One region of the Comamonas sp. SY3 genome, then DNA from elsewhere that is predicted to be linked to it. Evidence: riboswitches for the same ligand, from Rfam matches in the RefSeq annotation. Region 1 holds a riboswitch; the other holds the start of a gene.
The links. Region 1 has a riboswitch for S-adenosylhomocysteine ahead of metH (methionine synthase). Riboswitches for the same ligand answer to the same signal wherever they lie in the genome.
Positions count from the first base shown of each region.

Region 2: another riboswitch for S-adenosylhomocysteine. It lies ahead of ahcY (adenosylhomocysteinase); the one in region 1 lies ahead of metH (methionine synthase).

Region 1 is NZ_JBGTYN010000004.1:140,122-149,412, reverse strand. It holds gene ACCQ08_RS07250 (glycerophosphodiester phosphodiesterase family protein) at 1-1,346, shown strand, start outside; gene ACCQ08_RS07245 (amino acid ABC transporter permease) at 1,417-2,106, opposite strand; gene ACCQ08_RS07240 (amino acid ABC transporter permease) at 2,103-2,870, opposite strand; gene ACCQ08_RS07235 (ABC transporter substrate-binding protein) at 2,937-3,761, opposite strand; gene ACCQ08_RS07230 (DUF4304 domain-containing protein) at 4,002-4,607, shown strand; gene ACCQ08_RS07225 (helix-turn-helix domain-containing protein) at 4,646-4,915, opposite strand; gene metH (methionine synthase) at 5,033-7,786, opposite strand; S-adenosyl-L-homocysteine riboswitch at 7,822-7,932, opposite strand; gene gltS (sodium/glutamate symporter) at 8,158-9,291, shown strand, end outside.
Region 2 is NZ_JBGTYN010000007.1:149,223-158,513, reverse strand. It holds gene ACCQ08_RS11730 (TlyA family RNA methyltransferase) at 1-527, opposite strand, end outside; gene ahcY (adenosylhomocysteinase) at 922-2,352, opposite strand; S-adenosyl-L-homocysteine riboswitch at 2,427-2,524, opposite strand; gene ACCQ08_RS11720 (response regulator) at 2,543-3,247, opposite strand; gene cobG (precorrin-3B synthase) at 3,360-4,634, shown strand; gene ACCQ08_RS11710 (precorrin-8X methylmutase) at 4,634-5,263, shown strand; gene cobI (precorrin-2 C(20)-methyltransferase) at 5,253-6,014, shown strand; gene cobJ (precorrin-3B C(17)-methyltransferase) at 6,008-6,811, shown strand; gene ACCQ08_RS11695 (cobalt-precorrin-6A reductase) at 6,781-7,539, opposite strand; gene cbiE (precorrin-6y C5,15-methyltransferase (decarboxylating) subunit CbiE) at 7,538-8,731, shown strand; gene ACCQ08_RS11685 (cobalamin biosynthesis protein) at 8,728-9,207, shown strand; gene cobM (precorrin-4 C(11)-methyltransferase) at 9,204-9,291, shown strand, end outside.

The DNA of each region.
Region 1 (9,291 bases):
CCACATTTCGCCTGGCTGCGCTGGGCTCTGCCCTGTGCGGCGCACTGCTGCTGACCGCTTGTGGCGGCGGCGATGATGATCCCAGCTTCAAGACCCTGGACGGCAAGCAGCCCCAGGTGATCGCGCACCGTGGCTACTCCGGCATGTACCCCGAGCAGACCCGCATGGCCTACGAAAAGGCCGCCGATGCCGGCGCCGACATGCTGGAGCTGGACATGCACATGACGCGTGACTGCCAGCTGGTGGCACGCCACAACGCCTGGCTGAGCGACAGCACCAATATCGCTGACGTGGCCAAGACCAACGCCGCCGTGGCAGCCCGCAAGCGCACCACGCCCGGTGTGCTGGTCGATGTGAAGTACCCCGCCATTCCAGCCAACGGCCCCAGCCAATACCTGACGGACCTGGTCGAGCCCGGCAACCAGAAGTCGGTGCTCAAAGCCCTGATTGTGGATGGCGAAGACCACACCAATGACTGGTCGATCAGCGACTTCACGATGCAGGAGCTGCGCGACTGGATTGCCGGTACTACCTTGGACAACCGCGCCGACCGCCCCACCGAGTGGAACGGCAAGCTGCCGCTGATCAGCGCCCAGGATGTGATCGACATCGCAGCGGCCAAGGGCAAGGCGCTGGGCCGCACCATCCCCGTGTATGCCGAAACCAAGAACCCCTACTGGAACAACCAGCAGGCGATTGCCAACGGTTGCGGCAGCGGCAGCCACCCGTTTGAAGATGCGGTGATGGCGCTGCTCGAGAAGAACAAGCTCAACAGCAAGGACGCGGCGATTTACATCCAGAGCTTTGACCCCGAGAGCCTGAAGTACCTGCGCAAGGCCGGCATGAAGGCCAAGGGCGTGCAGCTGATCGATGGCAATGACTTCGACCTCAAGGATGGCTCGATGGTCTACATCACCACAGATGAATGGACCTTCATCAGCGGCCGCCCCTACAGCTGGACCCTCGCCGGCGATGCCCGCACCTTTGCTGTGATGCAGACCCCTGCCGGCCTCGCCGAGATCAAGACCTATGCCGATGGCATCGGCCCCTGGAAGCCACAGGTCCTCGCCCATTCTGTCGTGCCGTACAAGGAAGGCGCTGGTCTGAAGGATGTCAACACGCTCAAGGACACGGGCCTGATCGCCAACGCCCACAAGGCCGGCCTGATCGTGCACAGCTTCACTTTCCGCAACGAAGCGGGCCGCCTGGCTGGCATCTACAAGGGTGATCCGGTGCAAGAGTTCCTGGCCTACTACCGCCTGGGTATCGATGGCGTGTTCACCGACTTCACCCCCACTGGCGTGAAGGCACGCGATGCCTACATCGCCGAGCTGAAGAACCAGTAATCGCAGCGCAGCACTCACCCAAAAAGGACGCCTGGCGTCCTTTTTTCCATGCCCGCATCAGCGGGCCAACTCAGCGTACCAAATGCGGCTGGCTACGCCGCGCCACCGCCCAGGCCAGCAGGTTGAGCGCCGAGCACATCAGCCAGTAGATGGCGCCCACCAGCAGGAACACTTCGGCCGGGTGCACCATCAGCCGCGCATTGACCTGGGTGGACAGAAAGGACAGCTCGCCCACGCCGACGATATAGGCCAGCGAGCTGTCCTTGATCAGGGTCACCCACTGGTTCACGAACGAGGGCAGCATCACCGCCAGCGCCTGGGGCAGGATCAGGCTGCGCAGCACCTGCCAGCGCGTCAGGCCCAGCGCGGCGCCGGCATCCCACTGGCCCGGCGCAATCGCCTGCAGGCCAGCGGCCACGCCATGGGCCAGGTAGGCGCCGCTGACCAGCGACAGCGCGCACACCACCGAGAAGCTGCCCGGCACATCGAGCCGGAACAGCACCGGCAGCAAGAAATAAATCCAGAAGATCAGCAGCAGCACCGGGATGGCGCGCAGAAAGCCCAGCACCACCCGCAGGCACTGCAGGGCCCGGCCGCGCCCCATCACCAGTGCAATGCCCAGCGCCAGCCCCAGCAGCGCAGACAGCACGCCGGAGACGGCGCTCAGGATCAGGCTCAGCAGCGCGCCGCCCGGCGGTCCGTCAGGGAAAGTGCCCAGCAGCAGGTAGCGCCAGTCATCACTCAGAGCAGCAAAGTTCATGCGCGCCGCACCTCCACCCGGCCCCAGCGGCGGCGCTGGGCCAGGTGCTGGCTGAGCAGCTCCAGCCCGATGATCAGCACGATGTAGAGCAAGGTGGTGATGCCGTAGACCTGGAAGGACTGGAAAGTCTCGGCCTCTGCCTGGCGTGCCCGGTACGAGAGCTCGGCCAGGCCAATGGCCATGCCCAGCGAGGTGTTCTTGACGATGTTCATGTACTGGCCCATCAGCGGCGACACCACGCGCGCCAGCGCCTGGGGCAGCACGATATGGCGCAGCAATTGCCAGCCATCCATGCCCAGCGAGCGCGCCGCCTGGCTCTGGCTGGCGGGCACGCTGTTGATGCCGGCGCGCACCTCTTCGCCCACGTAGGCGGTGGCATAGAACACCATGCCGATGCAGGCCGAGAGGAATTCCAGCGAAGGCCAGCCCAGGCTGAGCGGACCCAGCGCCAGGCTGTGCGCCTGGTTGAGCCAGGCCATCCACGCGGGCGGCAGCAGGCTGGGCACGCCAAAGTACCAAAAGAACAGCTGCACCAGGAGCGGCGTATTGCGAAACACCGACAGGTAGCCCAGCGCCAGCCAGCGCAGCGGCGCCCAGGCCGCACTGCGCGCGACCGCAAAGGCGATGCCCAGCACCGTGGATGCCGCAATCACCAGCAGCGACGCCAGCACCGTGGTGCACCAGCCATCGAGCAGCCAGCGCCAGTACTTGCCCGCCAGCACATGGGGCCACAGCGGCTCCAGCCAGGACATCAAGAGTTGCATAAATGCCAACGCCAAACGCACGCAGCCGCGTCTTGTCGGACGCGGGGCTGCGCAGCAGCTAGGTGCTTATTGCTTGTCGCCGATCTTGAAGTTGCGCACCAGCGGCGTCGCGCTTTGCGGCCCGAACCAGGTGTCGTAGATCTTGCCGGCCTGGCCGCTGGCCTCCAGCTCCTTCAACGCTGTGTTGACGAAATCGGTCAATGCCGCTTCCCCCTTCGGAATGCCCACGCCAATGTAGTCGCTGGAGATCGTGAACGCCGGCACCTCCCACTTGTCGCGCTCCTTCTTGTCCTTGATGGTGGCCAGCAGGCCGACCAGCTTGGGGCCGTCTTGCGAGATGGCCTGCACATTGCCATTGCGCAGCGCGGTGAACGCAAACGGCGTGTCGTCGTAGGCCACCAAGGTGGCCTGCGGGTGCTTCTCGCGCAGCACGATCTCGTTGGTGGTGCCCTTGTCCACGCCAATGCGCAGCTGGTTCAGCTGATCGGGCGAGGTCAGCGTGCCCTTGGCGGCGATGAACTGGGTGCCCGAGGCAAAGTAGGGAACGCTGAAGCCCACCTGCTTGGCACGCTCGTCGGTGATCGTGAAATTGGCCAGCACCAGATCGACCTTGTTCGACAGCAGCAGCGGCACGCGGTTGGCCGGGTTGGTCGGCACCAGCTGCAGCTTGACCCCCAGGCGCTGCGCAAAGGCCTGCGCATAGTCCACATCTAGGCCCACGATCTTGCGGGTCTTGGGATCGACAAAACCAAACGGTGGATTGGCATCGAAGGCTGCCACGCGCAGCACCCCTGCCTGCTTGATATCCTGCAGGCGATCCGCCCACACCGCCCCCGATGCCAGTGCTGCGACCGCAGCGGTCGCCACCATCGCCCATGCCTTGTTTTTCATAGCTATGCTTTCTGAGATCGCCTCGCCAGGGCACCATGCCCTTGCCAGCGAAACCTTGACTGAGGACCCAGTGTAGAAATGCATAGCGTCGTCAGGCAACGACGATTTCATTCAATCGATATGTAGATTCCGCATGTAGCGATCGACGACAAAGCAAGCCATCCAGAACCGTTTATAAGCTGGGAAGCGCTGCGGACCCCCGGTCTGCACCATCCACCCGAACACCCACCAGCCACAGCCATGGACCGTAAAACGATTACCAGCGAACTGCGTGCGCAGTTCTTTCCGCTGCTGCAGGCCACCGGCTTTGTGCGCCAAGGCGATATCGCCCGGCGTGTGCTGGACGGCAGTGTGGTGCACATCGTCGAGATCCAGCACCGCCCGCGCAGCGCGGTGTTCCAGGTCAACCTGGGGGCCCATCTGTTGGCGCTGGGCGATGTGGCCGGCGGCACCCTGCCCGCGCCGCAAACCATGCGCGACCATGACTGCGCCTGGCGCGGCTCGGTCATCGCCGGCTTTCGCAACGCCACAGACGCCGAGTTGGCCTACGGCGCCAGCGCACACGAGGCGGCCGAATCAGTGGCCTTTCTGGTGTCGGAATGGCAGCGGCAGTCCCAGGCCTTTTTTGCGCCTTTCAGCGACTATCCCGCATTCTTTCTGGCCGCCGCCCGGCAGGCTGCGCAGGACCGGGAGCGGCACCCCGCCCACCTGCTCACCTGGGCCCGGGTCGCCGCGCTGCTGGGTGAGGCTGCACTGGCTCAGTCCATCGCCCAGGCAGCGCTGCCCCGGGTGCCGGAGCGCGCTACTTCGCTGCGTGCGAAGCTGGAGGCTGTTTTGGCGGGTTGAATGTTGAAAAAGCTGGCGAAAAGCCCGTCAACCGCGCTTTACCAATCATCCAGTGACCGAAGTTCAGAGCCGGCATAGTCGCTCGGTTCCGGGCGTGACCGCAGTACCAGGTCCACGCCCAGTACGCTCAGTAGTTTCATCAAGCGTTCAGCGCTGACCGCGTTGGAATTGCGTTCCATCGCGGAGACCGTCTGTTGGGTTACACCCATGCGCACGGCCACATCCGCCTGGGTGAGCTTCGCCGTCTTGCGAAAAGCGCTCAGAAATATCGGTAGCTGGCGGCTGGTGTGGACGATGAATTCATCCATGCGTGCTCCCCTTCACAGTCACTCAGGAGCAGCTATTGTGAGGCCACAACCCATAGGCTGTATTCCGGAAATACAAGGCTTGGTTTGTATTTCCGTTTTACAGCCTATGGCTTGTATTTATGCCAGATTCGGCGCCAGCGCTCGGCGCAGCACTTCGATGTCCATGCCCCGGCGCTCTGCCATGTCCGCCAGTTGGTCTTCACCGATTTCGCCGACGTTGAAGTACACCGCTTCGGGGTAGCCCAGGTAGAAGCCGCTGACGCTGGAGGCGGGGAACATGGCCAGGCTCTCGGTCAGGTGCATGCCGATATCGGCGGCGTCCAGCGCCTTGAACAGGTCGGTCTTGGCGGTGTGGTCAGGGCAGGCGGGGTAGCCGGGGGCGGGGCGCACGCCCTGGTATTTTTCCTTGATCAGCTCCTCGTTGCTCAGCTGCTCGTCGGCGGCGTAGCCCCACAGGTCCTTGCGCACGCGCAGGTGCAGGCATTCGGCAAAGGCTTCGGCCAGGCGGTCGGCCAGGGCCTTGAACATGATGCCGCTGTAGTCGTCCAGCGCAGCTTCAAATTCCTGGTCCTTCTTCTCGGCGCCGATGCCGGCGGTGACCGCAAACAGACCGGCGTAATCGCCAATGCCCGATTCCTTGCTGGCCACAAAGTCGGACAGGCAGCGGCTGGGGCGCAACACGCCATCCACCGCCTGCTTTTCGGTTTGCTGGCGCATGCCGTACCAGGTCAGCAGCTCGGTGCTGCGCGACTCATCGGTGTAGAACACGATGTCGTCACCCACCCGGTTGGCAGGGAACAGGCCCATCACGCCATTGGCCTGCAGCCAGCGGCCTTCGATGATCTTCTTGAGCATGGCCTGGGCATCGGCGAGCACCTTGCGGGCCTCCACACCCACGACCTCGTCGTCAAGGATGGCGGGGTACGGGCCGGCCAGGTCCCAGGTCTGGAAGAACGGGCCCCAGTCGATGTACTGGGCGATCTCGGCCAGGTCAAAGTTCTTGAACACGCGGCGGCCCAGCACGCGGGGCGTGACGGGCGGGTGTGCGGCAAAGTCCACCGGGGTCGCATTGGCGCGGGCCTGTGCCAGGGTCCACAGCGGTGTCTTCTTCTTGTTGGCGTGCTGGGTGCGCACCTTGTCGTAGTCGGCCTCGACCTCCTGCAGGTAGCGGTCCTTGTTCTCGCCGAGCAGGCTCTGGGCTACGCTCACACTGCGCGAGGCATCGGGCACATAGAGCACCGGACCATCGTACTTGGGGGCAATCTTCACGGCGGTATGCACGCGCGAGCAAGTAGCGCCGCCAATCAGCAGCGGGATCTTCTTGACACGGAAATAGTCGTCCTTGTGCATCTCGCCGGCCACGTACTGCATCTCTTCCAGGCTGGGCGTGATCAGACCCGACAGGCCGATGATGTCGGCGCCCTCGGCCTTGGCCCGGGCCAGGATCTCGTGGCAGGGCACCATCACGCCCATGTTGATGACCTCGAAGTTATTGCACTGCAGTACCACGGTGACGATGTTCTTGCCGATGTCATGCACATCGCCCTTGACGGTGGCGATAACGATCTTGCCCTTGCTCGAGACATCCATGCCAGCCGCTTCCTGCTGGCGCTTTTCCTCCTCGATGTAGGGCACCAGGTGGGCGACGGCCTGCTTCATCACGCGGGCCGACTTGACCACCTGGGGCAGGAACATCTTGCCGGCGCCAAACAGGTCGCCGACGATGTTCATGCCGTCCATCAGCGGCCCTTCGATCACATGCAGCGGGCGGCCACCGCCTTGCACGACGATCTGCTGGTAGGCCTCTTCGGTGTCTTCGGTGATGAAGTCGGTGATGCCATGCACCAGCGCATGCGACAGGCGCTCGTTCACGGTCTTCGGGCTCTCGGGCGTGCCGCGCCACTCCAGCTTCTTGCTGTCGTCCTTGGCGCCGCTCTTGGCGCTGTCAGCCACTTCCACCAGGCGCTCGCCGGCGTCGGGACGGCGGTTCAGCACCACGTCCTCGACGCGCTCGCGCAGCACCGGCTCCAGGTCGTCATAGACGCCGACCATGCCGGCGTTGACAATGCCCATGTCCATGCCCGCCTGGATCGCGTGGTAGAGGAACACAGTGTGGATCGCCTCACGCACCGGGTCGTTGCCACGGAACGAGAACGACACGTTGGACACGCCGCCGCTCACCTTGGCGCCGGGCAGGTTCTGCTTGATCCAGCGCGTCGCCTCGATGAAGTCCACGCCATAGTTGTTGTGCTCTTCGATGCCGGTGGCCACGGCGAAGATGTTGGGGTCGAAGATGATGTCCTCGGGCGGGAAACCCACCTCATCGACCAGGATGCGGTAGGCGCGCTCGCAGATCTCGATCTTGCGCTCGTAGGTGTCGGCCTGGCCTTTTTCGTCAAAGGCCATGACCACGGCCGCCGCGCCATAGCGCTTGACCAGACGCGCATGCTTCTTGAACTCGTCCACCCCCTCCTTCATCGAGATGGAGTTGACGATGCCCTTGCCCTGGATGCAGCGCAGGCCCGCCTCGATCACCTCCCATTTGGAGCTGTCGACCATGATGGGCACGCGGGCGATGTCGGGCTCGGAGGCGATCAGGTTCAGAAAACGCACCATCGCCGCCTTGCTGTCGAGCATGGCCTCGTCCATGTTCACGTCGATCACCTGGGCGCCGTTTTCCACCTGCTGGCGCGCAACGGCCAGCGCTTCTTCGTACTGCTCGTTCAGGATCAGGCGCGCAAAGGCCTTGGAGCCCGTCACGTTGGTGCGCTCGCCGACGTTGACAAACAGGCTGTCCTCGCCAACAAACACGGGCTCCAGGCCCGACAGGCGCATGGGAGGAACGGAAACGGGGGCAGCAGACGCGGACATGGGGCTCACCTGTAAAAACCAGAAAACAGAGACAGAACAGGTGAGCGCCGTTGATGCGGGCCATGCGAAATGAGCCCGTCGACCTGCCCCAAGCCTGACAGGCCTGTGGTGGTTACCACTGGCCAGCTGCAGCGCTCCTTGGAACAAGGCCCTGCATTTTAAGCCAGCCCAAGCGCGTAAGCACAGGCGGGGGGACTTGTCCATAGCCATAAACACCACTCACGAACGTTGGTTATAGCCTTATTAAATTAAACGATGCATCAGCTTTCACCCATATTGCAGCACTTTGCTGGCAACCTGCGTGAACGTCTACGCAACGCCGGCTTTCTGTGTTCAACCAGGTCAAGGCCTGCGATTTGAGGAGAATTCCCTTGCATCTGAGTTTCGGTGCTTATTACACGCTGATCTTTGCCGTCCTCGTGCTCTTGCTGGGCAAGCTGCTGACGCGGCACATCCGCTTTCTGCGTGACTTCAACATCCCCGAGCCAGTCTCTGGCGGCCTGGTGGTCGCGGCCATCATCTTTGCGCTGCACCAGGCCACCGGTCTGACGCTGGCCTTTGCCAGCGGCATGCAGACCACCTTCATGCTGGTGTTCTTCTCGTCGATCGGGCTGAGCGCCAACTTTGCCAAGCTCCGTGAGGGCGGCATGGGCCTGGTGGTGTTTCTGGGCGTGATCGTTGCCTTTATCTTTGTGCAAAACGGCGTGGGCGTCGGCCTGGCCACGTTGCTGGGGCTGGACCCGCTGATTGGCCTGGTCGCAGGCTCGATCACCCTGCTGGGCGGCCACGGCACTGCGGGCGCCTGGGGTTCGGTGCTGGAGAACCAATACGGCCTGAGCGGTGCCACCGCGTTGGGCATTGCCTGCGCCACCTTTGGCCTGGTCATTGGCGGCCTGCTCGGCGGCCCGTTGGCCAAGCGCTTGATCACCCGCCACCAGCTGGCCCAGCCACGCAACCTGGCAGAGGCGCAAACCGGCGCGCACGGCAGCGCCAGCGAAGGCACGGAGCCTGCCAACTTTGAAACGCCCAATACCGCCCCGCGCCTGATCACGGCCGAGGCGGCCATCGAGACCCTGGCACTGTTTGCCGGTTGCCTGGCCTTTGCCGAGTTCATGACCAGCGCCACCCAGGGCACCAAGCTGCAGCTGCCCACCTTTGTCTGGGCGCTGGGCGGCGGCGTGGTGATCCGCAATGTGCTCGACTATGGTTTTGGCTTCAAGGTGTTTGACCGCGCCATCGATGTGTTCGGCAACGCCGGCCTGTCGATCTACCTGGCCATTGCGCTGCTGTCGCTCAAGCTGTGGGAGCTGGCCGATCTGGCCGGGCCGCTGATGCTCATCCTGGCCGTGCAGACCGTGGCACTGGCGCTGTTTGCCGTCTTCGTCACCTTCCGCACGATGGGCCGCAACTACGATGCGGCCGTGCTGGCCGCCGGCCACTGCGGCTTTGGCATGGGCGCCACGCCCACCGCCGTCGCCAACATGCAGGCCATCACCAGCCAGTAC
Region 2 (9,291 bases), on a different contig from region 1:
TTGCGCATCCAGGCATAAGGGGCCACCGGCTGGGTGTCGTTGTCCTCTTCTTCCAGCACGATCTCGGTCAAGGCCAGATCGCAGGCCGCTTCCAGGGATTCAGGCGTCAGCGCGCGGGCATTGAAGCCCTCGACACAGACCACGCGCTCATCGGCGCGCAGGCGCTCATGCAGTTGGCCCGTACCCACATCAACACCGATCACCTGCCGGGCACCCGCCTGCAGCAGGCAGTCGGTAAAGCCACCGGTGCTCTGGCCCACGTCCAGGCAGCGCAGGTCCTTGACCACCAGGCCGGTCGCCGCCAACGCGCCTTCCAGCTTGAGGCCGCCACGCGAGATGTACTTGGCTTCCGAGTCATCGAGCAGCTCCACATCGGCGCCTGCTGGAATCTCGTCACCGTTCTTGGCCACCTTGATCCAGGGGGCCAGCGAGGTGGTGCGCCACTGCACACCCGCAGCAATCAGGCGCTGCGCCTGCGAGCGGGTCGACGCCAGGCCCGTTTCCACCAAAAACACATCTGCGCGCATGCGCGTTCCTTCAATCAAAACGACCGGCCGGCCCGCCAGGCGGGGCAGCCAGTCTTCACAACAAATGCCCTAGGGACCCTCTGCAAAACTCCCTGCCGTGGTCTGAACGCGGGCTCGGGCAATCCGCTTCGTTGTCTTCCTTGCCAATAGCTACGGCTATTGACTGCAAAAGACGCCTTGCGTCTCATCCCGATCCGCGTCCATCCCGCTTGGCGAGGGTTTTGCAGAGGATCCCTAGAGGGCTGCAGCGCCAGGCGGCACACAAGGGTGTCACCAGGCGCTGCCCCAGAGGCGCCAAGACGGCCCATGAGACGAGGCGCAAAGCCGCAGGCAGTACAAGCGTACGACAAGGCGAAGCAACGACGTATCAGGGGCCGTATTAGCGGCTCCTGGCTTAGTAGCGGTAGGTTTCGGGCTTGTAAGGGCCTTCCTTCTTCACGCCGATGTAGTCCGCTTGCGCCTGGGTCAGTTCGGTCAGTTGGGCGCCGACCTTCTTCAGGTGCAGGCGTGCGACCTTCTCGTCCAGCACCTTGGGCAGCACATAAACCTTGCCCACTTCGTAGGCGTCGGGGCGGGTGAACAGCTCGATCTGCGCCAGGGTCTGGTTGGCAAAGGAGTTGGACATCACAAAGCTGGGGTGGCCGGTGGCGCAACCCAGGTTCACCAGGCGGCCCTTGGCCAGCAGGATGATCTTCTTGCCATCGGGGAAGGTGATGTGGTCGACTTGCGGCTTGATCTCTTCCCACTCGTACTTCTCGATCGATGCGACATCGATTTCGTTGTCGAAGTGACCGATGTTGCAGACGATGGCCTCGTCCTTCATCGCGACCATGTGCTCGTGGCGGATGATGTCCTTGTTGCCGGTGGTGGTCACGAAGATGTCGCACTTGTCAGCAGCGTACTCCATGGTCACGACCTTGTAGCCTTCCATCGCGGCCTGCAGGGCGTTGATCGGGTCGATCTCGGTCACCCAGACCTGGGCGCGCAGCGCAGTCAGCGCCTGGGCGCAGCCCTTGCCCACGTCACCGTAGCCAGCGACCACGGCCACCTTGCCGGCGATCATCACATCGGTTGCGCGCTTGATGCCGTCCACCAGCGATTCGCGGCAGCCGTAGAGGTTGTCGAACTTGGACTTGGTCACCGAGTCGTTGACGTTGATCGCGCGGAACAGCAGCGAGCCGTTGGCCGACATTTCGTTCAGGCGGTGCACGCCGGTGGTGGTCTCTTCGGTCACGCCCAGAATCTGGGCCGACTTGCGGCTGTACCAGGTCGGATCGACGGCCAGCTTGGCCTTGATCGCAGCAAACACGATCTTCTCTTCTTCGCTGCCGGGGTTGGCCAGCACGGAGAGGTCCTTCTCGGCCTTCTTGCCCAGGTGCATCAGCATCGTCGCATCGCCGCCGTCGTCCAGGATCATGTTCGGGCCTTCGCCTTCGGTGCCCTTGGCGCCGAATTCAAAGATCGCGTGGGTGTAATCCCAGTAGTCCTTCAGCGACTCGCCCTTGATCGCGTACACGGGCACGCCGGTTTCGGCGATGGCGGCAGCGGCGTGGTCCTGGGTCGAGAAGATGTTGCACGATGCCCAGCGCACTTGGGCACCCAGGGCCGTCAGCGTCTCGATCAGCACGGCGGTCTGGATGGTCATGTGCAGCGAGCCGGTGATGCGCGCGCCCTTCAAGGGCTGGGCAGCAGCGAACTCTTCACGCACGGCCATCAGGCCAGGCATTTCGGTTTCGGCAATCTTGATTTCCTTGCGGCCCCAAGCGGCCAGGGAAATATCGGTAATCGCAGAGTCAGCGGGATTGAAGCGAACAGCAGCGTTCATGGTTTTCTCCAAAAATTGAATGAAAAACCACGTTCCGCGGAAGAAGGGGAAAGACCATCTCACCGCACAGAAAGCGTGGGTGAGCGTCGTTGCGAGATGAAATCCGAGCCTCACGCCCCGTGGTGGTCTGGCGCCTGCCAGACTGGGAAACGCTGCAACGCTCCTCGGATGGAGTGCGATTATAAGGGCATCAGCCCTGTAACCCCACCAGGCGGTAGCCCACTTGCAACTCGGTGAGCAGATGCCGGGGCTGGGCCGGCTCGGCCTCGATCTTCTGGCGCAGGTTGGCCATGTGCACGCGCAGGTAATGCGGCCGGTCCAGGTACTCCGGCCCCCAGACCTGCAGCAGCAACTGGCGGTGCGTCAGCACCCGGCCCTGGCCGGCAATCAGCGCCGCCAGCAGCCGGAACTCGATAGGGGTCAGGTGCACGGCCACGCCCGCCTGGCGCACCTCATGCGTGGCCAGGTCCACCTCCACATCGCCAAAACGCACCGTGCTGCCGGGCTTGTCGCCCCCGCTGCGCTGGCCCCGGCGCAGCATCACGCGCAGCCGCGCCAGCAACTCGGGCACGCCAAAGGGTTTGCTCAGGTAGTCATCGGCGCCAGCGTCCAGTGCGGCCACCTTTTCCTCTTCCTGGTCGCGGGCCGAGAGCACCAGCACCGGCAGCCCACTCCAGCCGCGCAGCTCGGTGATCAAGGTCTTGCCATCGGCATCGGGCAGGCCCAGGTCCAGCACCAGCGCATCGGGCTGGCGGCTGGCCGCCTCGATCAGACCGCGCCGGGCGCTGTCGGCTTCAAAGACCTGCCAGCCTTCGTCCTCCATGGCCAGACGCACAAAGCGGCGGATATTGGGATCGTCGTCCACCAGGAGGATGCGGGGGGCTGCAAGCGTCATGCGCCCGATTGTGACAAAAAACCGGGGTGGTTTGCGCCTGTGTACCGAGAGGAAGCGGGCACTTCGCTACACTTCAGCACCCTGGCACTGCCGCTGCACTGCCGCCTGCCCCATGTTTGCAAGCCCACCTTCTTCCCCTCCACAGACCCAAGGCTGGTGCCCTGGCGCCTGGCAGCCCATGGCCTCCGGCGATGGGCTGGTGGTGCGGGTGCGGCCGCCGCTGGGCAGGCTGTCGGCCGCGCAGGCACTGCGTCTGGCCGAGCTGGCAGAGGCGCATGGCGCCGGCCTGCTGGAGCTCACCAGCCGCGCCAATATCCAGCTGCGCGGCGTGGCCCCCGATCAGCACAGCAGCCTGCTCGATGCGCTGGCCGCCCAGGGCCTGCTGGACCCAGACGCGCGCCAGGAGCAGCTGCGCAACCTGGTCATCGACCCGCTGTGCGCACCCGATGACGGCGTGCTGGCACTGGCCGAGGCACTGCAGCAGGCGCTGGTGGCCGACACAGCGCTGGATGGCCTGCCCGCCAAGTTTGGCTTCTCGCTGGCCAGTGGCCGCCATGGTGGCCTGGCCGAGGTGGCCGCCGATGTGCAGCTGGTGCGCGATGGCACCCAGGGCTGGCGGCTGCAGGTGCCCGGCCAGCCCGTCGCCTGGCAGGCGGACAGCGCACCCCTCACCGTGCAAGCCGCGCTGGTACTGGCCCGCTGGTGCGCCGCCCAGGCCCGCGCACGGCGTGCGGCGGGTGAACACCCGGGCCGCCTGCCCCAGCTGCTGCGCCAGGCGCAGGCCCAGCCAGGCGCATGGCCGCTCTTGGCCTTGCCCGCTGGCCTGCGCGAAGTCCCCTGTTATCTGCCTGCCGATGGCAGCCCAGCACCTGGCTGGCAATGCGGCCTGGGCCTCTTGGTGGCCGCGCCGCTGGGCCGGGTCACTGCCGGCGCATTGGCGCGCCTGGCCCGCAGCGGCATCCGCAGCCTGCGGCTGACCCCCTGGCGCATGCTGCTGGTCGAAGGCCTGGCGCCTTCCGGCAGCGCAGTGCTGGCAGCGGCAGGCCTGGACGACCCCGCGCACTGGATCCGCGATCCGCAAGATGCCCGCCTGCGCGTGTCGGCCTGCAGTGGCGCGCCCGGCTGCCGCCAGGCGCTGGCGCCTACGCAGGATCTGGCGCTGGCGCTGGCCCCCCATGTGCCCGATGGCGCGCACCTGCATGTCTCGGGCTGCGCCAAGGGCTGTGCACGCCAGCTGCCGTCGACCGTGACCTTGGTGGCGCAAGCGGGCCCGGATGGGCCCGTGTTTGGCTACGCCCGCGATGCGACGGCCCAGGCCGCCCCCGATTCCCGCTGGAGCGCGCGCAGTCTGCGCGACAATCCCGGGCTGATGTTTGAAGAAATCTGATGGTTCATACCTACGAAACCAATGGCGCCGAGATCTATCGGCAGTCTTTCGCCACCATTCGCCGCGAGGCCGACCTGCAGCGCTTTACCCCCGGTGAGGAGCGCGTAACGGTACGCATGATCCATGCCGCCGGCATGGTCGAGCTGGCCGCGCATGTGCAGTTCTCCGCCGGTGTCGTGGCCGCCGGCCAGCGCGCGCTGGAAGCGGGCGCTCCCGTGCTCTGCGATGTGCGCATGGTCAGCGAAGGCATTACCCGCTCGCGCCTGCCCGCAGGCAATCCGGTCATCTGCACCCTGCACGAGCCCGGTGTGGCCGAGCTGGCGCAGAAGATGAACAACACCCGCAGCGCCGCTGCGCTGGAGCTGTGGCGCCCGCACTTGGCCGGCGCCGTCGTGGCGATTGGCAATGCGCCGACCGCCCTCTTCCACCTGCTCAACATGCTGCAGGACCCGGGCTGCCCTCGCCCAGCGGCCATCATCGGCTGCCCGGTGGGCTTTATTGGCGCAGCCGAATCCAAGCAGGCGCTGATGCAGGACCTGCCGGTGCCTTCGATGATCGTGCGCGGCCGCCTGGGCGGCTCGGCGATGACCGTGGCCGCCGTCAATGCGATGGCCAGCCATGTTGAATAAGTCCCACCTGGCCGCCCCGGGCCTCATCTGCGTAGGCCTGGGCCCGGGCGACCCCGAGCTGATGAGCATCAAGGCCGACCGCCTGGTGCGTGGCGCCCGCCATGTGGCCTTTTTCCGCAAAAAAGGCCGGCCCGGCAAGGCCCGCCAGCTGGTCGAGGGCATGCTCAGCAGCGAGGCCGCCGAGTACCCGATGGAGTACCCGGTGACCACCGAGATCCCGGTGGACAGCCCCGCCTATGTGCAGCAGCTGGCGCAGTTCTACGATGACTGGTGCCTGCGCCTGGCCGCGCTGGCCAAGCAGGAGCAGGTGGTGGTGCTCTGCGAGGGCGACCCCTTTCTCTACGGCTCCTTCATGCACCTCTACACCCGGCTGCGCGCGCGCGGCGATGTGGACCTGCAGGTGGTGCCCGGCATCCCCGGCATGGTGGGCTGCTGGCATGCCACCGGTGAGCCCATCACCTGGGGTGACGATGTGCTGAGCGTGATGACCGGCACCCTGTCCGAAGACGAGCTGGTGCGCCGCATGGACACGGCCGATGCGCTGGTGGTGATGAAGGTGGGCCGCAACCTGCCCCGCATCCGCCGCGCACTGGCCCGCGCAGGCCGGGCCGATGCTGCCTGGCTGGTGCAAAACGGCACCACCGAGCAGCAGCAGGTGGCGCGCCTCTCAGACGTGGGCGACGAGGTCTGCCCCTACTTTGCGATCGTGCTGGTGCATGGCCAGGGCCGCCGCCCGGAGGCCGCATGGTAGGCCGCGGCCAGCTGACCATTGCCGGCCTGGGCCCCGGCGGCCTGGAACAGATCACGCCCGCCGTGCTGCAGGCCTTGCTGGCGGCCGACGCGGTCGTGGGCTACTTTCCCTATGTGGCGCGTGCGCAGGCCCTGGTGGCGCAGAGCGCGCCGGCGGGCAGCCGCCAGCCCCAATGGCTCGCGTCGGACAACCGGGTGGAGCTGGAACGCGCCCAGCAGGCGCTGGAACTGGCAGCCCAGGGCCGCCAGGTCGTCGTGGTCTCTTCCGGTGACCCGGGTGTGTTCGCGATGGCATCGGCGGTGTTTGAAGCCTTGGAGCGCGCGCCAGGTGCGCAGGCCGAGCGCTGGCTGGCGCTGGATGTGCAGGTACTGCCCGGCGTTACCGCGATGCTGGCCGCCGCCGCCCGCGCAGGCGCGCCGCTGGGCCATGATTTTTGCTGCATCAATCTGTCGGACAACCTCAAGCCCTGGCCGGTGATTGCCCGCCGCGTGGCACTGGCGGCCGAGGCCGATTTTGCGATGGCCTTCTACAACCCGCGCTCGCACAGCCGGCCCGAGGGCTTCAACCGCCTGCTGGCCCTGCTGCGCGCGCATTGCGAGCCCGAGCGGCTGCTGGTGTTTGCCCGCGCCGTCTCCACGCCCGAGGAATCGCTGCAGGTCTGCAGCCTGGCCGAGGCCCAGCCCGAGATGGCCGATATGCGCACCGTCGTGCTGGTGGGCAACCGCCTCACCCGCCGCGTGGGGCGCTACACCTACACGCCGCGCTATTACGGTGATGTGGACGGCAAGGCGCCATGACGGAGCCAATGCATGACCGCCGCCACGCTGTCGGTGCGCGGCCGCAGCGGCAGTGCCGGGCGCTGCACCATCACGACCGGCAGGCCCAGCGCACGGGCAGCGTCGATCTTGCCCTGCGTGGCGGAGCCGCCGGCATTCTTGGCCACCAGCCAGGCGATGCCGTGCTGCTGCAGCAAGGCCAGGTCGTCTGCCATGCTGAAAGGTCCCCGGCCCAGCACCACCGTATGCCGGGGCAGCGGCAAGCTGCCGGGCTGGGGTGCATCGACCAGGCGCAACAGGTAATGGTGCTGCGGGCAGGCGGCAAAGGCATCGAGCTGTTTGCGCCCCACGGCCAGAAACACCCGGCTGGGCGCCTGGGGCAGCGCGCTGGCGGCAGCGGCCATGCTGGCGACGTCGGTCCAGCGGTCGCCGGGCTGCGCCTGCCAGGGCGCGCGCTCCAGCGCCAGCAAGGGCGTGCCGGTGGCTTCGCAGGCCGCGCAGGCGTTGCGGCTCATCTGCGCAGCAAAGGGATGGGTGGCATCCACCACATGGCTGATGCCCTGGGTGCGGATAAAGTCCGCCAGGCCCTGGGCCCCGCCAAAGCCGCCGCTGCGTGTGGGCAGCGGCTGGGCCAGTGGTTGCTGGGTGACCCCGGCATACGAGAAGCAGGCCCGCACACCCGCCTGGTGCAGGGCCTGGGCCAACTCGCTGGCGCCGCTGGTGCCGCCCAGCAGGAGAACATGCGTCATGACTGATCCCTGGTTGACGTTGATAGGTCTGAACGAGGATGGATTGTCAGGCCTCAGCGCAGCGGCTCAGCTGGCATTGGACCAGGCTGAGCTGGTATTTGGCGGCCCCCGCCATCTGCAGCTGGCCGCCATCGATGCGCGTGGCCGCCCCTGGCCCCAGCCTTTTGATGTGGCCCCGGTGCTGGCCGCGCGGGGCCGGCGGGTGGTGGTGCTGGCCTCGGGCGACCCCTTCTGGCATGGCGTGGGCGGCAGCCTGGCCGCGCATCTGCAGCCTGATGAGTGGCGCTGCCATGCCCAGCCCTCGACTTTTTCACTGGTTGCCGCCCGCCTGGGCTGGCGGCTGGAAGCCTGCGACTGCCTGGGCCTGCATGCCAGCCCCATTGCGCAGCTGCTGCCCCGCCTGGCGCCTGGCCGCCAGCTGATCACCCTGCTGCGCGATGGCGACGCCGTGCGGCAGCTGGCCGATTGGCTGCGCGAGGAAGGCTGGGGCCAGAGCCCCTTGTGGGTGATGGAGGCCGTGGGCGGCCCGCGCGAGCGCTGCCGCATGCTGCGCGCCGATGAGGCCGCCACTGCGTTGCAGGCCGACCCGGCGCAGGCGCCCGTGACCGTGGCCTTTATCGCCCAGGGGGGCCCTGCCTTGCCGGCCGTGCCCGGCAGGCCGGACGGCTGGTATGCCCACGATGGCCAGATCACCAAGGCACCGGCGCGTGCGCTGACCCTTGCCACCTTGGCCCCCCGGCCGGGCGAGCGGCTCTGGGACATTGGCGGCGGCTCGGGCTCGGTGGCCGTGGAATGGTGCCTGGCCGGAGGCCAGGCCATCAGCATTGAGCAGCATGCCGCGCGCGTGGACAACATCCGCCGCAATGCCGAGCGCTTTGGCCTGCAGGCCCGCATGCAGGTGGTGCACGGCCTGGCGCCAGAGGCTTTGCAAGACCTGCCCGCGCCCCAGGCCATCTTTGTTGGCGGCGGTTTTGACACCGCGCTGTTTGCCGCACTGCGGGCCCACATGCCCACAGGCTGCCGCCTGGTGGTGAATGCCGTGACCTTGGAGACCCAGGCGCTCTTGGTGCAGCTGCATGGTGAGCTGGGCGGCCAGCTGCTGCAGCTGGAGCTGTCCAGCGCGGCAGCGCTGGGCCGCATGCGCAGCTGGAAGGCCGCACGCCCGCTGGTGCAGTGGAGCTGGCAGGCATGACGGCAGCAGCGCCGCACCGCTGCGTGGTGCTGGGCATGGGTTTGCGTGCCCAGGCCCAGGCCGCCGACCTGCAGGCGCTGTGGCTGCAGGCCCGGCAGGACCAGCCCGCGCTGGCCGAGTTTTGCGCGGTGGCGGTGCTGCAAGGCAAGGAGCAGCGGCCGGCGCTGCAGCAGTGGGCCGCGCAGCTGCCGTTTGCGGTGGCGATAGTCGCGGTGGCCGAGCAGGCCCTGCCCGCGCAAGCGGTGGTGACGCAGTCGCCCCGCCTGCTGGCGCGTTACGGCACCGGCAGCGTGGCCGAGGCCGTGGCCATGTCTGCGGCTGCACCCGCCCCCCGCTTGCTGCTGGCCCGCCTGGTGGCCGGCGACGGCAGCGCCACCCTGGCCGCCGCACTGCGCGAGCGCGGCACCACCCCCTATTGTTGTCTGGCAGCGGGCCTGCGCCCGGCTGATCCACAAACCCAAGGAGTTACGGCATGACCGTGCATTTCATCGGCGCCGGCCCCGGCGCTGCCGACCTGATCACCGTGCGCGGCCGCGACCTGATGGCCAGCTGCCCCGTCT